DNA from 3 places in the Actinomadura sp. GTD37 genome. Region 3 is predicted to be linked to each of the others. Evidence: riboswitches for the same ligand, from Rfam matches in the RefSeq annotation. Region 3 holds a riboswitch; each other region holds the start of a gene.
What was found. A riboswitch is a leader RNA that binds a small molecule or an ion and turns the genes downstream of it on or off. The one in region 3 is predicted to bind cobalamin.

Region 1 (5,175 bases), on a different contig from region 3:
CGAACTCACCCCGATCGACGAACTCGGCGTCTCCGTCCTGTCCGGGCACGACGACCTGACCGTGTGGTGCGAGTCGGCGACGTTCCGCTGGAGCTCCCGGTCCGGGGAGTCGGGCAAGATGCCGATCGCCGACATCACGGAGGTCTGCGAGCAGCTCGTCCGGCTGTGGGAGTGCATGAACGACTGAGGCCGGTTCCGGCCACGCGAGCGGCCGCCGCATGGCCCGTGGTGGGGGCGGGCCATGCGGCGGCGGGGGATCAGCCGGCCAGGTCCGCGCGGACGCGGCGGGCGGCCGCCACCAGGTTGCGCAGCGCCGCCTCCGTCTCCGGATAGGCGCGGGTCTTCAACCCGCAGTCGGGGTTGACCCACAGCCGTCCCGGCTCGACGGCCCGCAGCGCGCGCCGCAGGTTCTCCTCCATCTCCTCGGCGGAGGGGACGCGCGGCGAGTGGATGTCGTACACGCCGGGCCCGATGCCGTTCCCGTACCCGGCGGCGCGCAGGTCGCCGACCAGCTCCATGTGCGAGCGGGCCGCCTCCACGCTCGTGACGTCGGCGTCCAGCTCCCCGATCGCGCCGATGATCTCGCCGAACTCCGAGTAGCACATGTGGGTGTGGATCTGTGTGGCGTCCCGCACGCCCGACGTGGCCAGCCGGAACGCGCCGACCGCCCAGGCGAGGTAGCCGGGACGGTCGGCGTCCCGCAGCGGGAGCAGTTCGCGCAGGGCGGGCTCGTCCACCTGGATGACGCGGATCCCGGCGTCCTCCAGGTCGGCGATCTCGTCCCGGAGGGCGAGCGCGACCTGGCGGGCCGTCTCGGCGAGCGGCTGGTCGTCGCGGACGAACGACCAGGCCAGCATCGTGACCGGCCCGGTCAGCATCCCCTTGACCGGCTTGTCCGTGAGCGACTGCGCGTACACGGCCCACTCGACGGTCATCGGCCGCGGCCGCGCGACGTCGCTGTGCAGGATCGGCGGCCGGACGTACCGCGACCCGTACGACTGCACCCATCCGTGGTCGGTGGCCGCGTACCCGTCGAGCTGCTCGGCGAAGTACTGCACCATGTCGTTGCGCTCGGGCTCGCCGTGCACGAGGACGTCGAGGCCGAGGTCCTCCTGGAGCGCGATGACGCGGGCGATCTCGTCCTTCATGGCGCGCGTGTACTCGGCGCCGGTGACGCGCCCGGCGCGGCGGTCGGCGCGGGCCCGGCGGATCTCGGGGGTCTGCGGGAACGAGCCGATCGTGGTCGTCGCCAGGTCGGGCAGGCCGAGCGCGTCCCGCTGCGCGGCGAACCGGGCGGCGCGGTCGCCCCGGCGCGTGTCCGCCGCCGACCCGAGCCGTTCGCGGACGGCCCGGTCGACGCCCGCCTCCGGAAGGGGCGCGGCGTCCGGGACCGGGACGTCCTCGCTGAGCGCCCGTCCGAGGGCGACGACCTCGGCGACCTTCTGCCGGGCGAACGCGAGCCGTCCGCGGACGGCGGGGTCGAGCGCCGTCTCGGCGTCCAGGTCGAGCGGGACGTGCATCAGCGAGCAGGACGTGCCCACGACGACCCGATCGACGAGCCCGAGCACGGAGGCGCAGGCGGCCAGGGCCCTGCCCGGATCGGTGCGCCAGACGTTCCGCCCGTCCACCACGCCCGCGACGAGCGTCTTGCGCGGCATCCCGCCGACCGACGCGAGCACGTCCACGTTGCCGGGACCGGCGACGAGATCGAGCCCGACGGCCTCGACGCGGGAGCGCCCCAGCACCCGCAGCGCGTCCGCGCCGATCGTGCCGAAGTACGTGGCGACCATCAGCCGCGGCCTGCTGGTGAGCCGCCCGAGGCGGGTGTAGGCGCGGGCGAGCGCGTCGATCTCCGCTTCGCTCCGGTCGGCGACGAGGGCGGGCTCGTCCAGTTGCACCCATTGCGCGCCCGACCCGGCGAGCCGCTCCAGGACCTCGGCGTACACGTCGACCAGCCCGTCGAGCAGGTCGAGCGGCCGGAACCCCTCCTCCGCCGGCTTGGCGAGCAGCAGATACGTGAGCGGCCCGACGAGGACGGGACGCGTCTCGACGCCGAGCGCCCGCGCCTCCCGGTACTCGGCCAGCGGCTTCGCCGCCGCCCCGTCCGCCAGCCGGAACCGGGTGTCCACCCCGAGTTCGGGGACGATGTAGTGGTAGTTGGTGTCGAACCACTTGGTCATCTCGAGCGGCGGGACGTCCTGGACGCCGCGGGCCATGGCGAAGTACCGGTCGAGCCCGGTCAGGCGCCGGTACCGGTCCGGAACGGCGTCGACCAGGACGCTCGTGTCGAGCATCTGGTCGTAGAAGGAGAACGTGTTCGACGGGACGTCGTCGAGCCCGGCGTCGCGGAGCCCCGTCCAGACCTCGGCGCGCAGCCGGGCGCCGGTCTCGGCGAGCGCGCCGGCGTCGGCGCGTCCCGCCCAGTAGTCCTCGGTGGCGGCCTTCAGTTCCCGGTCGGCCCCGATTCGGGGGTATCCGAGGATCGTCGTGTTCATGGCGGCTTCCCTCGCTGTGCCACGGGCGGCCCCGGGAACGGCGACGGCACGCCTGCGCCGCCGGCCTTCCCGCGAGGCCGCACACCACCGCGCACCGGCCGGCGCGCGGGCGGAGGCAGGTCTTCGGACTCGCGGGCGTCGCCTCCCGGAGGAGGCGTCCTACTGGCCGTCGCTTCCCAGGCCGTTCGGCCCAGTGCCTATGACGGCGGTCGTTCCCGCTCACCGCTGCGGGGCAGTCCCGGACTCGCACCGGGTTCCCTCTTACGACACTCGAAAGGAGTGAACCGTCCGCGCCCGCGAGTCTACTCGTGCGCGCGGCGACGATCACGGGGGACCGCTCGTGCGCGGTCGGCGCGGTCGGCGGGCGGGGTGCGCGACGCGTCGCCGCGCGCCTGCGGATCGTCTTCGTCACGGTCTGTCGAGATGCCTCCACAGAGGATGAGGTGTTTTGAGATGATCTCAACTTGTCCTTCAGGATCGGGGAGGTGTCGCTGGATGGAGCCGCTGCGACCGGGTGATCCGGGCAGGGTGGGCCCCTACCGGCTGGAGGGGAGGCTGGGCGGCGGCGGTATGGGACTGGTGTTCCTCGGCCGGTCCCAAGGCGGGAGGCCGGTCGCGGTCAAGGTGGTGCGCCCCGAACTGGCCGAAGACGCCGGGTTCCGGCGCCGGTTCGCCCAGGAGGTGGAAGCGGCCCGGCGGGTCGGCGGCTTCTACACCGCCCAGGTGGTCAACGCCGACACCGAGACGCACTTCCCGTGGTTGGCCACGGCGTTCATCCCCGGCCCGTCGCTTGAACAGGCCGTCCGCGAACACGGGCCGCTGCCCGACCATGCGCTCAGCGCTCTGGGAGCGGGACTCGCGGAGGGACTGGCCGCGATCCACCACGAGGGTCTCGTGCACCGCGACCTCAAGCCCGGCAACATCATCCTCGCCGCCGACGGCCCCCGCGTCATCGACTTCGGCATCGCCCGTGCGCTGGACGACGCCTATACCTCCACCGCCGCGCTCGGGACTCCCGGGTACATGTCGCCCGAACAGGTCGGCGGACTGGCGGTCGGGCCGCCCAGCGACGTGTTCGCGCTGGGCGCGGTGCTCACGTTCGCGGCGACCGAACACGGCCCCTTCGGCACCGGGCCGGCCGGAACGATCGTCTACCGGATCGTCCACGGCACCCCCGACCTGACCCGGCTCCCCTCCCACCTCACCGGCCTGATCAGCGGCTGCCTGGCCAAAGACCCGAGCCTGCGGCCCCGGCTCACCGAGATCCTGGACCATTTCGCGAATTCCTCCAAAGCGACCATGTTCATGCCGGGCGGCCTGCCGGCGGAGGCTGGTGATCCGGCGGCGCATCATTCCGCTGATGGTCGGATCGAGTTCTTCGTGCGCGGTGCGGACGACCGTCTGTGGCATTTGTGGCAGGTCGCGCGGGACGGCGACTGGTCCGAATGGGAAGACCTCGGTAGGCATCGTCCGCTTCCGGGCGGGGGGTTTCTGTCGGTGGCTGGTGATCCGGCGGCGCACAGTTCGGCCGATGGTCGGATCGAGGTTCTTGTGCGCGGCACGGACGACCGTCTGTGGCATTTGTGGCAGGTCGCGCGGGACGGCGACTGGTCCGAATGGCAGGACCTCGGTAGGCATCGTCCGCTTCCGGGCGGGGGGTTTCTGTCGGTGGCTGGTGATCCGGCTGCGCATCATTCGGCCGATGGTCGGATTGAGGTTTTCGTGCGCGGTGTGGACGGTCATCTGTGGCATTTGTGGCAGGTGGCGCGGGAGGGTGGTTGGTCTAACTGGAGGGATGTGAGCGGGTATCGCTCGCATCCGGAGGATGGTCCGCTGATGGTGGCGGGTGATCCGGCTGCGCATCATTCGGCCGATGGTCGGATCGAGGTTCTCGTGCGCGGCGCGGACAACCATCTGTGGCATATGTGGCAGGTCGCGCGGGACGGCAACTGGTCCAACTGGCAGGACCTCGCCAGGCATCGTCCGCTCCCGAATGGGGAACTGCTGTCGGTGGCGGGTGATCCAGCGGCGCATCATTCGGCCGATGGTCGAATTGAGGTCTTCGTGCGCGGTGTGGACGGCCATCTGTGGCATTTGTGGCAGGTGGCGCGGGAGGGTGGTTGGTCTAACTGGGATGATGTGAGCGGGTATCGCTCGCATCCGGAGGATGGTCCGCTGATGGTGGCGGGTGATCCGGCTGCGCATCATTCGGCCGATGGTCGGATCGAGGTCTTCGTGCGCGGCGCCGACGGTCATCTGTGGCATATGTGGCAGGTCGCGCGGGACGGCAACTGGTCCAACTGGGAGGACCTCAGCAGGCACCGTCCACTCCCGAACGGGGAGCTGCTGACGGTGGCGGGTGACCCCGCCGCGCATCATTCGGCCGATGGGCGCATTGAGATATTCGTGCGCGGCGCGGACGGCCATCTATGGCATTTGTGGCAGATCGCACGGGACGGCGACTGGTCCGAATGGCAAGACCTCGACAGGCACCGTCCGCTTTTCAATGAGGGCTAGCGTGGGCAGGACGATGCCGGACGCCTTCCGCTAGTCGACTCTGGCGGCGCATCCGCCGCTGCCCTGGCCCCCGGAACCGCCGCACTCTCCGGCCGAGCCGCCGCGGGGGTTCTTGGTGACGGACGCCCTGCACTTGCCGTCCCCCAGCCATGAGCACTTGGCC
Region 2 (5,175 bases), on a different contig from region 3:
AAGCAGATGAGGTTGAGCAGGAAGGCGCGCCTGTCGGCGGCGGTGCGGAGCTCGTCCAGGGAGCCGAGCGAGTCGATCCAGCGGAAGCAGAACTCGGCCTTGGCCCGGATGGACGGGATGTGCTCGATCGCCGCGAACGCCTGCACGCGCTCGTCCTGATCGGGCAGATAGGTGTCCAGGAGGGTGAGGTAGAACTGTACGTGGACGGCCTCCTCATATAGCTGCCGGGACAGGTAGAGCCGGGCCTCCGGGGCGTTCACGTGCTTGTAGAGGTTCAGCACCAGGTTGTTCGCCACGATCGAGTCGCCGGTGGCGAAGAACGCGACGAGCCGGTTGACGAGGTGCAGTTCGCCGGGCGTGAGGCGGCCGAGGTCCACCAGGTCGGAGGCCAGGTCGACCTCCTCGACCGTCCACGTGTTGCGGATCGCGGCCCGGTACAGCTCGTAGAAGCCGGGGTAGCGCATCGGCCGCAGGGTCAGGTCCATGCCGGGGTCGAGCAGCATGCCGCGCTCCTCCGTCCGCGCGCTCACTGGCACGCCTCGCAGGTCTCGGGGTTCTCCAGCGAGCACACGGCCGCGGCGACGGTCGTCTGCGCGATCCGCGTCGCCGGACGGGACCGCAGGTAGTAGGTGGTCTTCAGCCCGCTGCGCCACGCGTAGGCGTACATCGAGGAGAGCTTCCCGATCGTCGGCGTCTCCATGAACAGGTTCAGCGAGTGCGCCTGGTCGATGTACGGGGTGCGGGCGGCGGCGAGGTCGATCAGCGCCTTCTGCGGCAGTTCCCAGGCCGTCCGGTAGAGGGCGCGCATCTCGTCCGGCAGGTCGACGAGGCCCTGGACGGACCCGTTCGCCTTCTTGATCGCCTCCCGGACGGCCGGCGTCCACCGCCCGAGCGACTTCAGGTCGTCCACGAGGTAGCCGTTGATCTGCAGGAACTCGCCGGACAGCGTCTCGCGCTTGAACAGGTTGGACACCTGCGGCTCGATGCACTCGCCGCAGCCCGCGATGGACGCGATCGTCGCGGTCGGCGCGATCGCGATCAGCAGCGAGTTGCGCAGCCCGACCTCGGCGACGCGTTCCCGGAGTGCGGCCCACGCGTCCGGACGGGTGGGCGCCGCGTCCGGGAAGTGGTCCAGGTGGAGCTGGCCGCGCGCGGTGCGCGTCATGGCGTAGGCGGGGAGCGGGCCATGCGCGGCGGCGAGATCGGCGGACGCGTCGTAGGCGGCTAGCGCGATCTCCTCCGCGATGCGCGTCGACAGCGCACGTGCCTCATCGGAGTCGAAGGGCAGGCGCAGCGTGAAGAAGACGTCCGCGAGGCCCATCACGCCTAGGCCGACCGGTCGCCACTTGCGGTTCGCCTTCTCCGCCTCCGGGGTGGGGTAGAAGCCCCGGTCGATGGTGCGGTCCAAGAACCGGACGGCGGTGCGGACCGTGGAGCGAAGCCGCTCCCAATCCACCCCGGCGGAAGTGACGTGCGCGGCCAGATTCACCGATCCGAGGTTGCAGACGGCCGCCTCCCCGTCGCTCGTCACCTCAAGGATCTCCGTGCACAGGTTCGACAGGTGGACGGTCTGGCCCGGCTCGGCGGTCTGGTTGCAGGCGCGGTTGGCGGCGTCCTTGAACGTCATCCAGCCGTTGCCGGTCTCGGCGAGCGTGCGGATCATCCGCCCGTACAGCTTGCGGGCCGGCATCTGCCGGACGAACCGCCCGTCCCTCTCCGCCGCCCGGTACGCCGCGTCGAACGCGTCGCCCCACAGGTCGGCCAGCTCGGGGACCTCCTTCGGGTCGAACAGCGACCACACGGCGTCGTCCTCGACGCGGCGCATGAACTCGTCCGGGATCCAGTTCGCGAGGTTGAGGTTGTGGGTGCGGCGCGCGTCCTCGCCCGTGTTGTCGCGCAGTTCGAGGAACTCCTCGACGTCGGCGTGCCACGGCTCCAGGTACACGCAGGCCGCGCCCTTGCGGCGGCCGCCCTGGTTGACGGCGGCGACGGACGCGTCCAGCGTGCGCAGCCACGGGACGATGCCGTTCGAATGCCCGTTGGTGCCGCGGATCAGCGAGCCCCGCGACCGGACCTTCGTCCACGAGATCCCGATGCCGCCCGCGTACTTGCTGAGCCGCGCGACCTGCCCGTACCGCTCGTAGATCGACTCCAGCTCGTCGCGCGGCGAGTCGAGCAGGAAGCAGGACGACAGCTGCGGGCGGCGCGCGGCCGAGTTGAACAGCGTCGGCGAGCTCGGCAGGTACGACAGCGTGCTGAGCAGCGCGTACAGCTCGGCCGCCTCCGCCACGCCGTCGCCGTCCGCCGAGGGGGACCGCCCTCCCGCGGCGGCGTCGCCGGGATGGGCGAGCCCGCACGCGACGCGCAGCAGGAAGTGCTGCGGACGCTCCAGTACGAGCCGCGACCGCGGATGACGCAGCAGATACCGGTCGTAGAGGGTGCGCAGGCCGAAGTACTCGAACCGGTCGTCGGCGGACTCGTCGACCAGCGCGTCGAGGGCGGCGGCGTTGGCGGCGACGAACGCGGCCGGGGCGTCCGCCAGCAGGCCCGCGCGGTGCGCGGCGGCGACCGACCCGGCGAACGTCGAGACGCCGGCGGACGCCGCCTCGTCCCGGATCCGGGCGCCGAGCAGCCGCGCGGCGACCTTGGAGTAGCCGGGTTCGGCGGGCACCAGGGCGGCGGCCTCGCCGATCGCGAGATCGCGCAGCGCCGCCTCGTCGAGCCCGCCTCCAGGGCGGTTCCGGGCGGCCGGCGCCCCGCCGGAGCCCGTCCGGACGGCGGCGAGCACCCGTCCCGCCTCGACCCCCGGCACCCCTGCGCAGGCGGCCTCGACCTCCGCGGTGATCCCCGTCGCCGGCGGCGCGGCCAGAGCCTGTGTCACGTGCATCTCCCCTCGCGAGCCGCCTCGCGGGGGCATGCGAACGGGACGCGGCGGCAGGCCGCGCTCCGCCCCCGGCCCACCCGCGAGGCCTGGACGAACAACGTGCGGGCAGGTCTTCGGACTCGCGGGCGCCGCCTCCCGGAGGAGGCGCTCTACTGGCCGTCGCTTCCCGGGCCGTACGGCCCAGTGCCTATGACGGCGGTCGTTCCCGCTCACCGCTGCGGGGCAGTCCCGGACTCGCACCGGGTTCCCTCTCACGTCGCCCCCGCCGCGGACGGCGGGGGCGAACCAGCACGGGATTGAACCCTACATCTAGTCGACGATCTTTGTGCAACCCCAAGATGTTGGGCGGGTCGGGGCTTGTCCCGGGGGCGGCCGCGCACCGCCGGACGGTGGTGGCACGATGGTCGCGTCATGTCCGAGCATCCCCCGCAGCCCTGGTTCCGGGCGTCCCGCGCGGTGGTCTTCGCCACCGTGTGCGTCGCCCTGGCCGTCCTCGGGCACGTTCTCGCAGGCGGGGACACGGTCCCCTGGTGGGCGGGCCTGACGGGGTTCGGCGCGGTCCTCGGCGTGACGCTCATGCTGGCGGGGCACGAACGCTCCCTCGCCACGATCCTGGGCGGCCTCCTCGGCGGGCAGTTCGCGCTGCACACGCTCTTCACGCAGGCGGCCACCGGCTCGGCCGCGCACCACGCGCCCGCGACGCACGCGCACATGTCGCCGGCCATGGAGTCGGCCGCCATGCACGCCGACGTCATGCCCCCGGCCGCGGCGCACGGCGCGGGCAACGGGCTGGTCATGACGCTCGCGCACTGCGTGGCCGCGCTGGTCGCCGCGTGGTGGCTGCGGCGCGGCGAGCGCGCCGCGTGGACCGCGGCCCGCCGGATCGCCGGCGCCGCCGACCGTCCCGTCCGGCTGCTCCTGACCCTGCTGACGGTCGAGACGCCGATGGCGCCGCCGCCGGTACCGGTCGTCTCGGCGGCGGCCGCCGGTACGGCCGTCGGCCGGGTGCTCCGGCACCAGGTCGTCCGGCGGGGTCCCCCGCCGCGTTCGAGGGCGCTCGCACACCGCTGAAGCGGGCGCCGTACGTCACCGGGCGCCGAGCCGATCCACGGCGCGCCCGGCTCCTCCCGTACGACTCGAACGGAGTTCCGTCATGTCCTTCTCCACGCATGCGCGCCGGCTGGGCGCCCTCACGTCACTCGCCGCGATGTCCGTGGCCGCCCTCGCCACCGCCGCGTCCGCGCACGTCACCGCCAACCCGGAGAGCGCCGAGCAGGGCTCGTACGCCAAGGTCTCCTTCCGGGTGCCGAACGAGCGCGACAACGCCGCCACGACGAAGGTCGTCGTGCACCTGCCGGCCGACCACCCGCTCGCCTCGGTGTCCGTCCGGCCCGCCCCCGGCTGGACGGTGAAGGCCGAGAAGTCCACGCTGCCGAAGCCGATCCAGTCCCACGGCGGCGAGCTGACCGAGGCCGTCACCACGATCACCTGGTCGGGCGGCGAGATCGAGGCGGGCCAGTTCCAGGAGTTCGACGTCTCCATGGGGCCGCTCCCGACCGACACCGGCCAGCTGATGTTCAAGGCCGACCAGACGTACTCCAACGGCGAGGTCGTGAAGTGGGAGGAGGCGCCCGCCGAGGGCGCCGCCGAGCCGGAGCACCCGGCGCCGACCCTCAAGCTCACCCCGAAGGGGGCGGCGGCGGTCGGCCTCACCGCCGAGCAGAAGCCCGCCGCGAAGGCCGCGGCCTCGTCCGACGACGGGACGGCCCGGCTCCTCGGCGGCATCGGCATCGCGGCCGGCGTCGCGGGCCTCGGCCTCGGCGGCCACGTCCTGAGCCGCGCCCGGAGCCGGGCATGATCAAGGCGATGCGACGGACGGCGGCCGGCATCCTGGCCGCCGGTACGGTCCTGGCCCTGACGGCGGCGCCGGCCTCCGCCCATGCGGCGCTGACGTCCGCGAGCCCCGAGAAGGACTCGACGGTCGCGGCGCCGTCCGAGATCGTCCTGACCTACTCGGACCCGGTGCGGCTGCCGCGCGTGGTCGTGACGGACGCGTCGGGCGCGGAGCACCAGGCCGGATCGCCGCGAGCGGTCGACAACAAGGTCACCCAGGCGGTCGGCGGCGCGCTGCCGAACGGCGAGTACACGGTGGGGTGGCGGGTCGTCTCCTCGGACGGGCACCCGGTCGGGGGCACCTACACCTTCACCGTGAAGGGCTCGCCGAGCGGCTCCGCGTCGCAGGCCCCGGCGCCCGCTCCGGCGAGCAGCCGGGCCGCGACCACGTCCGGCGA
Region 3 (5,175 bases):
CACCGTCCTGTGGATGACCGGCCCCAGGACCGTCCGGGAGCACATCGCTCCCACCATCGCGGCGGCGGCCAAGGCGGCCGGACGCAGCGAACCACGCGTGGTCTGCGTCCTGCCCACGTGCGTCACGAGTGACGCAGAGCGCGCGCGGGAGCAGGCGGCCGAGACGTTCGCGATGTACGGGAGCCTGCCGTCCTACCGGGCGATGATGGACCGGGAGGGCGTGGAAGGCCCCGCCGGCCTGGCCGTCATCGGCGACGAGGACACGGTCCAAGCCAAGCTGGAGGAGCTCGCCGAGGCGGGTGTCACCGACTTCATCGCCGCCGAGTACATGCCCGGCGACGACCGGGCGCGCACCCGGGCGTTCCTCAAGGGCGCGCTGGCGCGATGAGCTCGTAGAGGTTGCCGCTGGAGTCGGAGAAGTAGAGGCCCCGCCCGCCGAGCGGGTGGGCCTCGTCCACCCGCCCGCTGTCGGCGTGCGCGGGCTCGTCGCCGTACGGGATCTCGCGTGCGTCGAGGCGGTCGACGACCGCGTCGAACGTGTCGGCGTCCACGTCGAAGGCCAGGTGGTGGCCCTGCGGGTGCGCGACCGTCAGGAAGTCGAGGGTGAGGCCCTCGGTCACGCGGATCGGGACGAAGTGCCGCGCGTGCGGGTGCGGGCCGGTGCACTCCAGGCCCATGACGCTCGCGAAGAAGCGGGCGGCCTCGTCGTTGTCGGCGGCGGTCACGATCATGTGGTTGAGGCTGATCGTCATTCGGGGGGTCCTTCCTTGAGGGCTCCGTGCAGGAAGACGTCCAGGTACTCCGCCATGGACGGGCTGGACGCGGCGGGCCCGGCGGGCGGCCGGGCGCGGGTGAACGCCAGGCCCATGAACAGGCCCGCGATCTGCTCGGCGGGCAGGCGGAGCCGGTCGCGTTCGGGCTCGAGCAGTTCGGCGATGGCGTCGCGGGTCCGGTTCATGGCGGCGTCGCGGTCGGCTCCGCCTCCCGCGTGCCCGCCGCCCTCCGGCGCGCTCCCCTCGTCCCCGCCGCCGGGACCCCCGCCGCCGGGGCGCGGCATGCCGCGGCCGAGCCGGCGGCCGGTGGCCTGCAGCGCGCCGAGGACCATGCCCATCCGGACGAGGTAGGCCTCGATCGCGGCGCTCGCCTCGGCGAGCCGGTCGGCCAGCGGCTGGTCGAGCGGGATCTCGGCGATCACCGCCACGACGTGGTCGTTGCGCAGCGCCTCGGCGACGCACGCGTCGAGCAGTTCGTCCTTGTCGGCGAACACGCGGAAGATCGTCGCCTCGCCGATGCCGGCGGCGCGGGCGATCTGCCCGGTGGTCACGGCCGTCCCGTGCTCGGCGACGAGCGGCAGCGCGGTCCGCACGATCATCTCGCGGCGCCGCTGCGGGGTCATGCCCGGCGCGCGGCGGCGGTTCCCGGTCACCATGCCCGCCACCGTACGGAGTGAGGACTCACACCGTCAAGCCGGAGTGAGGACTCACACCGAACACCCGGACAGATCGGGATACCGCGGCTGATACCGTTGCGGTGCTGCGCGCCCAGGAGCGAAGTCCGGTGTGAATCCGGCGCTGTCCCGCAACTGTGATGCCCCTTCTCGAAGTGGCCGAGCCAGGTCGCCTCCTCGCGCGCCGACGATTCTCGACCTCGTGGAAGGGCGATCCGTCATGAGCGGGCCGTGGCTTCCCGGCAGCCTGGAGGCTCCTGTGAGACCCGTACGTACCTTCGGCGCGGTGATGGCGATCGGCATCGCCATGGTCACGGCCGCATGCGGCGGCGACGGCGGCAACGCCGAGAACGGGGCGAACGGCGCGGGGTCCGTCACCGTCCAGGCGGGGAACGGCGCGGTCACCGTTCCCGCCCGGCCGAAGCGGATCATCTCGCTCTCCCCCACCCACACCGAGACGCTGTTCGCCATCGGCGCCGGCCCGCAGGTGGTCGCGGTCAGCGACTACTCCAACCACCCGGCCGAGGCGCCGCGCACCAAACTGTCCGGCTTCAAGCCGAACGCCGAGGCGATCATCGCCTACAGGCCCGACCTCGTCGTCGTGTCCGACGACCTGAACGGCGTCGTCAAGGCGCTGGAGAAGGTGAAGATCCCCGTCCTGCTGGAGCCCGCGGCGGCCAGGCTGGACGACGCCTACGACGAGATCGACGACCTCGGCCGGGCCACCGGCCACGCCGCCGAGGCCGCGAAGCTCACCGACGGCATGAAGGCGGAGATCCAGAAGACGGTCGCCGCGTCGTCGGGCGCCGCGTCCAAGGGCAAGGGCCTCACCTACTACCACGAGCTCGACAACCAGCTGCACTCGGTGACGTCCACCACGTTCGTCGGCCAGGTGTACGGGCTGTTCGGCCTGCGGAACGTCGCCGACAAGGCCGACAAGGCGGCCGGCGGATACCCGCAGCTGTCCCGCGAGTACCTGCTCAAGCAGGACCCGGACCTCGTGTTCCTGGCCGACACCAAGTGCTGCGGCCAGAACACCGCCGCCCTGGCGAAGCGCCCCGGCTGGTCCGACCTGGACGCGGTGAAGAACGGGAACGTCGTCGAACTGGACGACGACATCGCCTCCCGCTGGGGGCCCCGCCTGCCCGAGTTCGTCAAGGCGATCGGCGCCGCCGTCCAGAAGGTGCAGTGACCGCGGCCGCCGGGGACGCCCGCTCATGAACGGAAGGCGCCGTCCCCGCTCCGGGACCGTTCCGGCCGGCCCCGCCGGGACGGCCCCGGACGTCCGCGTCCGGGAGACCGACCCGCCGGGGAAGGAGAAGGCGCCCCCCGAGGACGCCGCCGCGCCGAAGGGGCGCGCGGGACGTTCCCAGGCCAGGCTGCGGGCGCTGCCGCTCGCGGCGGCGGTCGCGCTGCTCGCCGCGACCCTGCTGGCCGGTGTGCTGGTGGGCGCCGCCGGGCTGCCCGCCGGAGGGGTGCTGAAGGCGCTCGCCGACAAGATCCCGTTCGTGCACGTCGACTCCGGGTTCGGGCCGATCGACGAGAGCGTCCTGTTCGAGCTGCGGGTCCCGCGCGCCCTGATGGCGGCGCTGGTCGGCGGGATGCTCGCCATGGCCGGGGCCGGCTACCAGGGCGTGTTCCGCAACCCGCTCGCCGACCCGTACCTGCTCGGCGCGGCGTCCGGGGCCGGGGTCGGCGCGACGCTGGTGATCGCCCTGGTGCCCGGCGACCCCGGCTACGGCGTCCCGCTCGCCGCCTTCGTCGGCGCCGTCTGCGGGGTCGCCCTGGCGTACGGGCTCGGCCGGTCGGCGGGCGGCAACGAGGCCGCGACGCTGGTGCTCGCGGGCGTCGCGGTGTCGCTGTTCCTCGCGGCGGTGCAGACGTTCATCCAGCAGATGAACGCCGAGGAGCTGCAGCGCATCTTCTCCTGGATCCTCGGCGGGGTCGGCTCGGCGGACTGGCGCCAGCTCGCGCTGGTCGCCCCGTACGCGGTCGTGTCCACCGTCGTCCTGCTGGCGCACGGCCGCCTGCTGGACGTGCTGAGCGTCGGCGACGAGGAGGCGGCGAGCCTCGGGCTGTCGGCGGCGCGGGTGCGGCTGACCGTGCTGGTCGCGGCGTCGCTGGCGACCGCGTCGGCGGTGGCGGTGAGCGGACTGATCGGGTTCGTCGGCATCGTCGTGCCGCACGTGGTGCGGCGGCTGGCGGGCGGCTCGTACCGGGTGGTCCTTCCGCTGTCGCTGCTCGGCGGGGCGGCGTTCCTGGAGGTGGTGGACCTGGTGGCGCGGACCGTCACCAGCCCCGGGGAGCTGCCGCTCGGCGTCGTGACGGCGTTCGTCGGCGGCCCGTTCTTCGTGGCGGTGCTGCGCGCGTCCCGCAGGCAGGTGGACGCGTGACCGTGCGGGTGCGGGACCTGGACGTGTCGCTCGGCGGCCGGCCGGTGCTGAAGGGCGTGTCGCTCGACGTCCCGGCCGGCTCCTGGACGGCGGTCATCGGCCCGAACGGCGCCGGGAAGTCGACGCTGCTGCGCGCCGTCCTGGGCCTCGTGGCCTCGGACGGCGAGATCCGCGTGGCGGGCGAGGACGTCCAGCGGCTCAAGCCGCGGCAGCGGGCCCGGATGGTCGCCTACGCGGCGCAGAGCCCGAACCTCCCCGCCGGGATGACGGTGTTCGACTACACCCTCCTCGGGCGCTCCCCGTACGTCCCGCATCTCGGACGCGAGAGCGCCCGCGACCGGGCCGTCACCGGGGAGGTCCTCGACCGCCTCGACCTCGCCTCGTTCGCGGCCCGCCCCCTGGACCACCTCTCCGGAGGGGAGCGGCAGCGAGTCGTGCTGGCGCGGGCGCTGGCGCAGCAGACGTCCGTCCTCCTGCTGGACGAGCCGACGACCGCGCTCGACATCGGCCACCAGCAGCAGGTGATGGAACTGGTCGACCAGCTGCGGCTGTCCGACGAGCTGACCGTCGTCACCACGATCCACGACCTGACCCTCGCCGGGCAGTACGCCGACGCCCTGGTCCTCATCTCCGAGGGGCGCGTCGCCGCGGCGGGGACGCCCGCGCAGGTCCTCACGCGGCCCGTCGTCGAGCGGCACTTCGACGCGCGCGTGCACGTCAGCACCGGCCCCGGCGGCCGGCCGATCCTGGCACTGGAGCGTCCGTGAACATCGAGACGGTGTGGCGCGAGGAGGACGGCAAGCGCCTGGCGGCGACGGTGTGGCGGGCCGGCGGCGGGCACCGGGCGATCTCGTCGGCGATGCTGGGCGGCGGCATCGGCCCGGCCCGGTGGGTGCTGAACGCGCAGGTCGCGGGCGCCTACTCGCGCACGGACCCGGCCGTCCACCTGGCCGAGCTGGCCGCCTCGTACGGGCTGGACGGGCCGGGCGTCGGGATGCTCACGGCCGCCTCCGTCTCCCGCACGGTCCGGCGCGGCGACGAGGGCGTGCACGTGTCGGCGACGGTCGGGCTGCGCGTCCCGACCTGGGCCGCGGCCCCCGCCGGGGCGCCGGACCCGGAGCTGGCGCCGCTCGACGGGACGTCCCGGGCCGCCTGGACGCCCGGCACCGTCAACATCGTCGTCGCCGTGCCCGTGCCGCTGGACGACGCGGCGCTGGTGAACGCCGTCGTCACCGCCACGGAGGCCAAGACGCAGGCGCTGCTGGAGGCGGGCTTCCCGTGCACGGGCACCGCGTCCGACGCGATCTGCGTGGCGGCCGCGGCCGGCGGGGAGCC

Region 1: linked by a shared signal. The riboswitch ahead of metE (5-methyltetrahydropteroyltriglutamate--homocysteine S-methyltransferase) and the one ahead of ACA511_RS15260 (ABC transporter substrate-binding protein) in region 3 are both predicted to bind cobalamin.
Region 2: linked by a shared signal. The riboswitch ahead of ACA511_RS04010 (ribonucleoside-diphosphate reductase subunit alpha) and the one ahead of ACA511_RS15260 (ABC transporter substrate-binding protein) in region 3 are both predicted to bind cobalamin.

What each region holds. Positions count from the first base shown of each region.
Region 1 covers NZ_JBGNUS010000001.1:869,003-874,177, forward strand. Annotated here, with positions in the region: gene ACA511_RS04205 (ATP-binding protein) at 1-187, shown strand, start outside; gene metE (5-methyltetrahydropteroyltriglutamate--homocysteine S-methyltransferase) at 258-2,495, opposite strand; cobalamin riboswitch at 2,610-2,781, opposite strand; gene ACA511_RS04215 (protein kinase) at 2,991-5,012, shown strand; gene ACA511_RS04220 (hypothetical protein) at 5,043-5,175, opposite strand, start outside.
Region 2 covers NZ_JBGNUS010000001.1:830,250-835,424, reverse strand. Annotated here, with positions in the region: gene ACA511_RS04015 (ribonucleotide-diphosphate reductase subunit beta) at 1-530, opposite strand, end outside; gene ACA511_RS04010 (ribonucleoside-diphosphate reductase subunit alpha) at 527-2,887, opposite strand; cobalamin riboswitch at 2,971-3,189, opposite strand; gene ACA511_RS04005 (hypothetical protein) at 3,296-3,955, shown strand; gene ACA511_RS04000 (YcnI family protein) at 4,038-4,742, shown strand; gene ACA511_RS03995 (copper resistance protein CopC) at 4,751-5,175, shown strand, end outside.
Region 3 covers NZ_JBGNUS010000002.1:244,874-250,048, forward strand. Annotated here, with positions in the region: gene ACA511_RS15245 (LLM class F420-dependent oxidoreductase) at 1-388, shown strand, start outside; gene ACA511_RS15250 (VOC family protein) at 366-752, opposite strand; gene ACA511_RS15255 (TetR/AcrR family transcriptional regulator) at 749-1,429, opposite strand; cobalamin riboswitch at 1,512-1,639, shown strand; gene ACA511_RS15260 (ABC transporter substrate-binding protein) at 1,707-2,639, shown strand; gene ACA511_RS15265 (FecCD family ABC transporter permease) at 2,665-3,840, shown strand; gene ACA511_RS15270 (ABC transporter ATP-binding protein) at 3,837-4,607, shown strand; gene ACA511_RS15275 (adenosylcobinamide amidohydrolase) at 4,610-5,175, shown strand, end outside.